DNA from 3 places in the Desulfobaculum senezii genome. Region 3 is predicted to be linked to each of the others. Evidence: predicted binding sites of a transcription regulator. Region 3 holds the regulator's gene; each other region holds the start of a gene.
What was found. The regulator sigma-54, encoded in region 3, starts transcription at its own class of promoters, with help from an activator protein. The targets are predictions, from matches to a motif close to CTGGCACGGNNNNTGCTT.
Positions count from the first base shown of each region.

Region 1: ACYQ2T_RS11675 (periplasmic heavy metal sensor) is a predicted target of sigma-54. The motif match lies at 1,441-1,458, and genes of this name have one in related genera.
Region 2: ACYQ2T_RS11425 (YeiH family protein) is a predicted target of sigma-54. The motif match lies at 1,150-1,167, and genes of this name have one in related genera.

Region 1 covers NZ_BAAHYU010000003.1:579,848-582,919, reverse strand. Annotated here, with positions in the region: gene ACYQ2T_RS11680 (two-component system sensor histidine kinase NtrB) at 1-805, opposite strand, end outside; gene ACYQ2T_RS11675 (periplasmic heavy metal sensor) at 912-1,397, opposite strand; gene ACYQ2T_RS11670 (MFS transporter) at 1,675-2,829, opposite strand; gene ACYQ2T_RS11665 (glycosyltransferase family 2 protein) at 3,067-3,072, shown strand, end outside.
Region 2 covers NZ_BAAHYU010000003.1:518,956-522,027, forward strand. Annotated here, with positions in the region: gene ACYQ2T_RS11420 (IS110 family RNA-guided transposase) at 1-228, shown strand, start outside; gene ACYQ2T_RS11425 (YeiH family protein) at 1,291-3,033, shown strand.
Region 3 covers NZ_BAAHYU010000002.1:1,565,546-1,568,617, reverse strand. Annotated here, with positions in the region: gene rapZ (RNase adapter RapZ) at 1-17, opposite strand, end outside; gene ACYQ2T_RS07800 (PTS sugar transporter subunit IIA) at 20-469, opposite strand; gene hpf (ribosome hibernation-promoting factor, HPF/YfiA family) at 466-1,023, opposite strand; gene rpoN (RNA polymerase factor sigma-54) at 1,130-2,584, opposite strand; gene lptB (LPS export ABC transporter ATP-binding protein) at 2,809-3,072, opposite strand, start outside.

The sequences.
Region 1 (3,072 bases), on a different contig from region 3:
GGTTGGCGGCGCGGATGAGACCGTCGTCATCAAGGGTGACAAGGCCGTCGGGCATGGTGTCCAGCAGCCGGGAGTGGAAGCGCTCCAAACGGTTCAGACGGCGGCCCTGGTCGCGGCGGCGCAGGTAGGCAATGGCCAGCCCCCACAAAAAGAGGGCCACCAGCAGCACGTACAGCGTCTGATACATGGCCGTGGAGCGAAATTTCTTAAACTGCTGCAAATGGCGCGTGGCATCCAGCCCCACAACGAGGTACGGCACGCCAACTCCGGCAGTGCCCATGCCGGAATCCATCTCGCACAGCTGGCCAAGGCCACGGCGCGAGCGCAGGGCCGCCACGAAAATATTGCGTTTGTCTCCGGAGTAGAAGGCCTGCCACTCGCCGGTGGATTGCAGCACATCCCACCCGTGGCCGGGAATCTCCGGATAATTGAGCCCCTCCGCGCCAACGGACAGCAGCATGCGTCCATTTTGGGCGTACAGGGACAGGAATTCCACCTCGCTCTGATTCACGAGGTCCGAGAGCATCTCCACCACCTGCGGCTTGATGCTGGGCAGGGGCTGTTGCTGCTGCATCATGCCGCGCATGCCGTGCCGCCTGTGCCCGCGCATTTCGCGCATGAGGCTTGTCTCGATCCCACGCAGGATTACGCGGGAGGACAAAAACATGTGTTCGTTGATGGTTTCGCGCTGCTGGCGAAGATTGTGCCACGTGACGTAGCTGATGCCGAGACCAAGCACCACAAGGGCGATGGCGGCGACGAGGAGGGGATTCGAATCCTTGTTTGACCGGAGACCAAGTTCCATTGGGTCATCCTGTAATAACAACCCCGGGGCCAGTCTGTACCGACCCCGGGGACGCTATGAGGAGGGGCTGTAATGTTGTCCTCCGCCACGTGGCGAAGGTTCGGGGCTAGTCGAGAGCGGGGCAGTTGCCGTAGTAGCCGCCACCGCCACCACCGCGGTGGTAGCCGCCGTGGCCGTAGCCGCGGCCCATGGGCATACGGATGCCGGTTTCGTTACCCATCTGCTGGCGGAACTTCACGCGCTTTTCAAAAAGCTGGCTGCGCAGATTGGCGATGTCCTTGGTCACGGCGTCGATACGGCTCTGGTCGGCATTGGGGCTGGCCAGTAGAGCTTCCAGCTCGGCGCGCTTGGCGTACATCTGCTCGCGCAGGGGCTTGGTGTCCTGATAGAACTGCTGCGCGATGGCGTCGGCCTTCTGCTGCTGTTCGGGGCTCAGTGCCTGATAGCCCTGGCCGCAGTACCCCTGTCCCCAGCCGTGGCCGCCCATCTGGCCGCGCATCTGTCCGTGATGCGGTCCGGCGTATGCCACAGCGGCGAGGGTCAAAACCGCTACCGCGACAAATGCTGCGATGGTGGTGTTCTTCTTCGTCATAGCTTGTGCTCCTTGTTTGGGGCTTTTGCGTTTTCTTAAGTTAAAGCACGAGGCGTGCCAAAACTGAAATTGCAATCTTTTCAAGCAATTACGCGAAAAGCCTTCACCCGCCACTCTGCCGTTGTGCAAGTTGATTGCACCACATCAGTGCACTTTGTGCAAGGGCGTGCACTTGTGCAATCCCTACCGCCGGCATGTGCACATTCTGCCACTGCCCTACGGCCCCGCCGCCACGGCCGCGCCCAAAACCCCTGCCGGGCGCGGCATTGTGGTCAGCCTAAGCGGCGCCGTCTTCGGCTTTGGGAATGCGGATGCACTGCACAAATCCCAGCGAAACCGCCGCCAAAACCGCCCCGCTAAAGAACACCCACGAGGGGTGCAGCAGCCACACCGCCCCGGCGCAAAACGGAATAACCACCGCCGCCACATGGTTGATGGTAAAGCCCACAGCCATGCTGGGCGCAATGTCCTCGCGGTCCGCAATTTTCTGAAAGTAGGTCCTGATGGCGATGGAGCAGTTGAACACCACGTGGTCCAGAATATACAGGATGGCGACCACCATTTTGCTTTCCACCACGCCGTAGGCGGCAAAAACCACAATAAGCGTCGCGTACTCCACACTCAGCACGGCGCGCTCGCCAAAGCGGTTGATGGCGCGGCCAATGCGCGGCGAGACAAACCAGTTCACCACGTTGTTGAAGATGAACAGCGCCGTCACTTCCTGCACGGTAAACCCAAGGCGCTCCACCATCAGGAACACGGAGAAGGCCACAAAAATCTGCCGCCGCGCTCCGGCGAAAAAGGTCAGCAGGTAATACAGCCAGTACTTTTTGCGCAGGAGCATGCCCTTGCGCTGCGGGCGCGCCTCCACGTCGGCAATGGGGACAAAGAGCGCCCCAAGGCCTGCCACCACAACCACCAAGCCCACTCCGGCAAAGAGCATGGGGTAGTCCCACACCTCGGCCAAAACAAAAATCGCCCCGCCCACGGCAAGGTTGCCCACCGAGGTCAACCCCTTGAGCCGCCCGGACACCAGCGGCGCGGTGGCAAGGTCATAATGCTGCAACGTCAGGGACTGATTCACCGTTTCAAAGTAATGAAAGCCAAAGGACATGATGAGCGTGGTGGCCACCAATCCCCACGTGGTGGGGAAAAAGCCCGTCAGCGCCACACCAAGGCCCACCACGGCTATGGAAAATGCCGCAAGCCGCCGCTCCGTAATAAACAGCAGCAGATACACCACCAGAAAGGCCAAAAATCCCGGAACCTCTCGAATGGACTGGATAATGCCCATTTCCAGACCATCAACACCCACCACATCAACGGCGAAGTTGTTGACCAGCGTCCGCCAGCCCTGCAAGCCCACCGCACCTGCAAGGGTGAGTATCATCAGGAATATGTACAGACGACGGGCAGAAGGAGACATGTTCATGCAAAGCACCTCATCATGCAGGGGGAAGAACGCACATTTCTCTCCCAAAGCACTATTTTTTTCCACCGGATTCGTGTAGTGTTCCAACCAGTTGAACACCCCTCCGGATTTTTTTCATTCCGCTCCAATTTTTTCCCTAAAGAAATTTTCCGTAACGGCCGATCACATATTTGACAAAGAGGCAGACTCCACCCTTTTTGTCAGCGTGATTCACCGTAGGCCGCCGGGAGCGGGCACATGGCA
Region 2 (3,072 bases), on a different contig from region 3:
GGGCAACGCTGCGTTTGGGGTGGGCGAATAAAAGTACGTAGCGCCCTTTACATGAGCGCAATCTCAGCGACTGTCTGGAACCCTGCAATTCGAGCCTTCTACCAGCGTCTTTGCGATGCGGGCAAACCTAAAAAGGTCGCCCTCACTGCCTGTGCAAGGAAGCTTCTCGTGATTTGTAATGCGATTTTACGGACGGGAAAACCTTGGGATCCTGCACTTAACGCTTGATTGCCAATACGATTGCTTGAGAATCCCCAGGATTTTTTGGACGGAAGCCGTCCAAAAAATAGGGGGGCGGGCAGGGTCTTCTGCCTTCTGCTTTTGTCTTTGTAAACACGCCCAACAAGGATTCTCACCGCCTGTTTCAGCGCGCCAAAGCCCCCCAAAAAACATCCACACGGACGGGAGCCGTCAGGGGTGACGACTGTGCCAGCAAAAGGCAACCGGCATGTGCGCACATGGGATTTTTAAGGGCCCACGGCCCTTAAACCTGCGGAGCACAAAAAGCCCGGCGTAGCCACCGTCACACGTCCATGCCCTCCACCCGGGAGCTTCACAGGGGGGAGCACAATCTGCACCCCCACTTGAGCCGCAGAGCACAAAAAGCCTCGGCCCAGCGCTCCAAAGCCTGTCTGTTAGGCCTCGCCTTCCCACCTGCGCCGCACGCAGGCCATGCGGAAGATCCGGCCATGTCGGGTGTTTTTCCACCATCCCGCCGTATGTGAACAGCCTCACAACCCGCCCGGAAGGGGTGTAACCTTGTGGCTACACTAACGGGAACACGGCGTGCTAATCCCTAGTGCCCAGCTTGGTTTTCTCCCCACGCTGCGGTGAAGACGGAGCAGGGGACGTACGCGGGGCCACGATTGGGTGCGAGAGTTGGGCGCCTTTCTCCGCTTTTGGCATATAATATCCTGTTATAAATGAATATCAGTCACGTTTCGCCGGGCGTGATGTGGCGGGTTCTCTGCGTGATGCAGGTGGTGATTGGGACGCAAAGTGTCGGCTGTGCGACACGCTGTGGGGCGGATTTCCGAGGGCTGGGGTTTACAGGGTGTAGCTTGAAGTTAGCAGTTTGCTGAGGGGACGGGAATACCAGTGTTTATAATAAAAGCAATGAATTCGGTATGTTGTTGTCGATTGTTCTTTTTGGAACGATGGTTGCTCTAAGGGGAGTGCTGCGCTCAGGGCAGACAGCGGGTCCGGGACAACCGTTCTCCCTGCCTACGGTAACGTGCTGACCCCACGGTCTTGCCTTGAGCGACATATCTTAAGGAGGATTCATGGCTTATGTCTGAAGCAAGTAGCAACGTCGTAGTGGATCAGGCGCAATCGTCCTGGTCGGACCTGTGGAAGAAAGAGGACTACCTTGCCATTTGGCTTGGTTTCTTCCTGCTCGTTATCGGTGGGCTGATTTACTTTAATAATACCCCTGAGGGTATGGACGAAACCTTTGCCGAGTGCAACGCCATCATGGCTGCCGAGGCGGAGCGCGCTCCGTTCAAGACTGTGGCGTACCTGACGGCGCAGGACAAGAAGGAAGGCGTTCAGGGCAAAAAGACGTCCATTGGCAAAACCATTAAGTCGTGGACCAGCAAGCCCGGCACGTGGTCCAGCAACCCGCTGGACAGCTTCTACATGAGCGCCGAGCGTGCCAAGGAAATGAACGCCAAGTACGCGCCCAAGTACGAGGCCGCCAAGCTGGCCGCCAAAGAGGCGCGCACCGAAGCGCAGATTGCTGAAGCCGCTGCCGCCGCTGTGGGCTTTAAGAGCGCGGAGCTGAATCAGGTCGCGCAGGACAAGATTGAAAAGTGGCGCGCCGCGAAGGGCTCCATGAAGTCCGCCAAGAAGAAGGTAAAGCACAAGGCCTTTAACCGCTTCCCCACTCTGATTGGCTTGATGGTCGTCATTGGCCTGCTGTTCTCCGTGGGCATGCGCTGCATGGGCGAGAGCGCAGGCAAGTTCTTCAAGGGCTTCTGCTTCGTCTTCACCCTTGGCGTTATTGCGTACTTTATGTCGTACCAGTCCACGATGAAGCACTACGGCATTGGTTATGCCGCGTGGGCTATTTTCCTTGGTATGCTTATCTCCAACACCATCGGCACCCCGAAGTGGGTCAAGCCCGCCTTGCAGGTTGAGTTCTACATCAAGGCCGGTCTGGTTCTGCTTGGCGCCGAGGTGCTGTTCAACAAAATTATCGCCATTGGCGTGCCCGGCATCTTCGTGGCGTGGATTGTGACGCCTGTCGTCCTCATCTCCACCTACATCTTCGGTCAGAAGGTGCTGAAGATTCCTTCCAAGACGCTGAACATGGTTGTCTCCGCGGATATGTCCGTGTGCGGTACCTCTGCGGCCATCGCCACCGCCGCGGCCTGCCGCGCCAAGAAGGAAGAGCTCACCCTCTCCATCGGCCTGTCCCTGGTGTTCACCTCCATCATGATGATTGTCATGCCTGCCATCATTAAGGCCACTGGCATGCCCTTTATCCTTGGTGGCGCGTGGATGGGTGGTACCATCGACGCCACGGGCGCCGTTGCCGCCGCCGGTGCGTTCCTGTCCGAGAAGGCCCTTTACGTGGCCGCTACCATTAAGATGATCCAGAACGTGCTCATCGGTGTGACCGCCTTTGGTGTGGCTGTGTACTGGTGCACCAAGGTTGAGTGCGAAGCTGGTGGCAAGTCCATCGGCTGGATTGAAATCTGGCACCGCTTCCCCAAGTTCGTGCTGGGCTTTTTGTCCGCATCCATCGTGTTCTCCATCATGTACACCAGCCTTGGCACCGATGCAGGCTTCTCCCTCATCGACCAGGGCGTTATCCGCGGCTTTAGTAAGATCTTCCGCGGTTGGTTCTTCTGCCTGAGCTTCGCGGCCATTGGTCTCGCCACCAACTTCCGCGAGCTGAAGGGCTACTTCCGAGGCGGCAAGCCGCTCATCCTGTACTTCTGCGGCCAGTCCCTCAACCTCATCCTTACCCTGACCATGGCGTACATCATGTTCTACCTCGTCTTCCCCGAAATCACGGCGAAGATCTAAAGCTGAACTGATTGTGCCACCCCTCCGGACGGGGGACAG
Region 3 (3,072 bases):
GGCACGACAGGTTCCATGCTTAGGCTCCCTTGATAAGGCGGACCAGTTCGTCCTTATCGCCAGCCTCCAAGAAGGCCGTGCGGAACTTCTCATCCTTAAGGGTACGGGAGATGTGGGCAAGGATGCGCAGGTGCATCCCGGCCACCTTTTCCGGCGCAAGCACAAGGAAGAAGATGTGGCAGGGCTTAAAATCCAGCGCATCAAAGTCAACGCCCTCGCGGCTTCTGGCGGCAACGACGACGATGTCGTCCAGCCCCTCCAGCTTGCCGTGGGGGATGGCGATGCCGTCGCCGATTCCAGTGGTGCCGAGGGATTCCCGTTCCAGCAGGACGTCCTTGGCCTGTTCAGGGTCAATGCCCTGCACATGCTGCGCAGCCCCGGCCACAAGTTCGGCCAGAACCGAAGACTTGGTTCTGGCCGAAAGTTCAGGGAATATCAAATCGCTATCGACAAAATCTCCGAGCTTCATTCGTACATCCCGGGATCAATGAGGCCGTACTCGCCGGTCTTGCGGCGGTAGATGACATTGACCCGTTCGGTTTCAGCGTTGCGGAACACGAGGAAATCATACTTGAAGGTGTCCAGCTGCATGGCGGCCTCGTCGGCCATCATGGGCTTGGGCGTGTAGGTGTCGGCCTGCACGATGACAGGGCCGGATGCGGCGTCCATGTCCTCGGCGTCGAATCCGCCAAGGGCGGCGACGTCCTCCTGGCGCACGGTATCGCGCGCGCGGCGGCGGTCCTTGTCCTTTTCACGCATCTTGCGGACCTGTGCGGACATCTTGTCCAGCACAAGGTCGATGGAGGAGTACATGTCTTCCGATTCCTCAACGGCGGACATGTTCATATTGTCCCCGGCAAGCGAGACCTCCGCGATGTGGCGAAACTTCTCCACACTCAGGTTGATCTGCAACTCGGCATTGCCGGTATCGGCGTACTTGATCAGCTTTTCAAAGCGCTTGCGGGCATACTGCTTGAGATGGTCCGAAGGCTCGAAATTCTTAAAGGTCAAGCTGATGTTCATCGACGATCCTCCTTAACTGCTGGGGTTGGATCGAATACTCACCATAGAGGAAAGTGTACTTGCATTCAGCCTGAAAATAAAGGGTGTTGTCGCCGCTCCGCCCCTCCTAAAAGACCTGCTTGCGTTTGGAGGAGGACGGTATGCCGAGGGAGCTGCGATATTTGGCAACAGTTCGCCGTGCGATGTTGACCTGAAGCCGCCCTTTGAGGATCTCGGCGATTTTCTCGTCCGAAAGAGGCTTTTTGGTATCTTCCTTTCCGATGAGTTCCTTGATGTGTGCCTTCACGCTCTCGGAGCCGACCTGCGATCCGTCGTCCATACCGAGGGCGCTGTTGAAGAAAAATTTCAGCTCGAACACGCCATGGGGCGTGGACACATACTTGCTGGTGGTAATGCGGCTGATGGTGGATTCGTGCATCTCGATGTCATCGGCCACATCCTTGAGGATAAGGGGCTTCAGACGGGTCACGCCATGCTCAAAGAACCCACGCTGGAAGCGCACAAGACTCTCCATAACCTTATAGAGGGTCCGCTGGCGCTGGTACAGGCTTTTCATCAGCCACTGGGCGGAACGCAGGCGCTCGTGCAGGTATTCCTTCTCCGGCGCGCCGCGCCCATCCTTCACGGAATCAAGATAGAAATCATTGACCGTCAGCTGCGGCAAACCGTCGTCATTGAGCACGATGACGAAGTCATCCTCGTACTTGTAGACGTGCACATCCGGGCTGACGTACTGCGCCTCGCCACTGCCAAAGGCAGCACCGGGCATGGGGTCGAGGGTTTGCAGAAAGTCGAGGTATTCCTTGAGGCCTTCAAGGGTGAGGCGGAACTTGCGCGCCAGCGGCTTGTAGCGGCGCTTTTCAAGGTCCTCCAGGTGGTCGCTGACGAGGGAGTGCAGGATGGGGTCGTCGTAGCCGTTGACCTCCAGCTGCACAAGCAGACACTCGCGCGGGTCGCGGGCGGCAACGCCCACGGGGTCCATGCGCTGGACGCGGTGCAGCGTTTCCTCCACGGCGTCCACGGAGCACTTGGCTTCCTCGGCGATTTCCTCAACGGTGCTTTGCAGGTAGCCCTGCGAGCCAAGGTTGCCAAGGATGACCTCTGCGATGTTCACCTGCTCCGGCGTCATGTCCGAGAGGCGGATCTGCCATTCCAGATGCCCTTCCAGCGATGGCTTGGACGAAAGGCGGGCCTCAAAGGACAAGCCCTCCTCCGGGATTTCCGCTTCACGCGCCGAGGACTGCCGCCCCGTGGAAGAGAACTCCCCGAGGTAGTTTTCCCAATCCGCGCCCTGCATCGCGTCCTGATCGCCAACGCCATCGGCCATGGCTTCGCCGTTATCTACGGCTTCTGCCGACCGGGCGTCCTGCTCGGCCTCGGCCTTCTCCTGCGACGGCTCGACGGCGGCCTCCTCCAGAAGGGGATTCTCGAGGAGTTCCTGCTGGACCATGTCCACCAACTCCACGCGGGAGAGCTGCAGCAGCTTGATGGCCTGCTGCAACTGCGGTGTCATGACCAGTTGCTGAGAGAGCTTGAGTTGTTGTCGTAGTTCAAGTGCCATGTTGGCTTATGTCTTCTTGCGAAATGTTGGCGTTGCAGATTCCGTATCAGGCTGCCCCGTCAAAGGGGGCGGAAGTGCGACAGTGCCTACGGCATCTAAAAAAAATGGTGCTTGTGCGGACTTCGTTACCGACCGCACAAGCACCATGCCACATTCACAACAAGCTTGCAACCAAGACTGGCAAGGTTCTTGAATATAGGGATTTATATAGAATTTCCGGAAGGTTACAGGCAGAACGTCTCGCCAAGGTAGACCCGGCGAGCCTTAGGATCGGCACAAATTTCTTCCGGAGTGCCGCTCAGGATGATGCGGCCTTCGTAGACAAGGTAGGCCCTGTCGCAAATACGCAGGGTTTCGCGGACGTTATGGTCGGAAATGAGCACGCCAATGCCCTTCTCTTTCAGCCCGCGTACAATTCCTTGTATGTCATCCACGGCGATGGGGTCAATCCCCGCAAAAGGCTCATCCAGCAGCATGAATTTCGGATT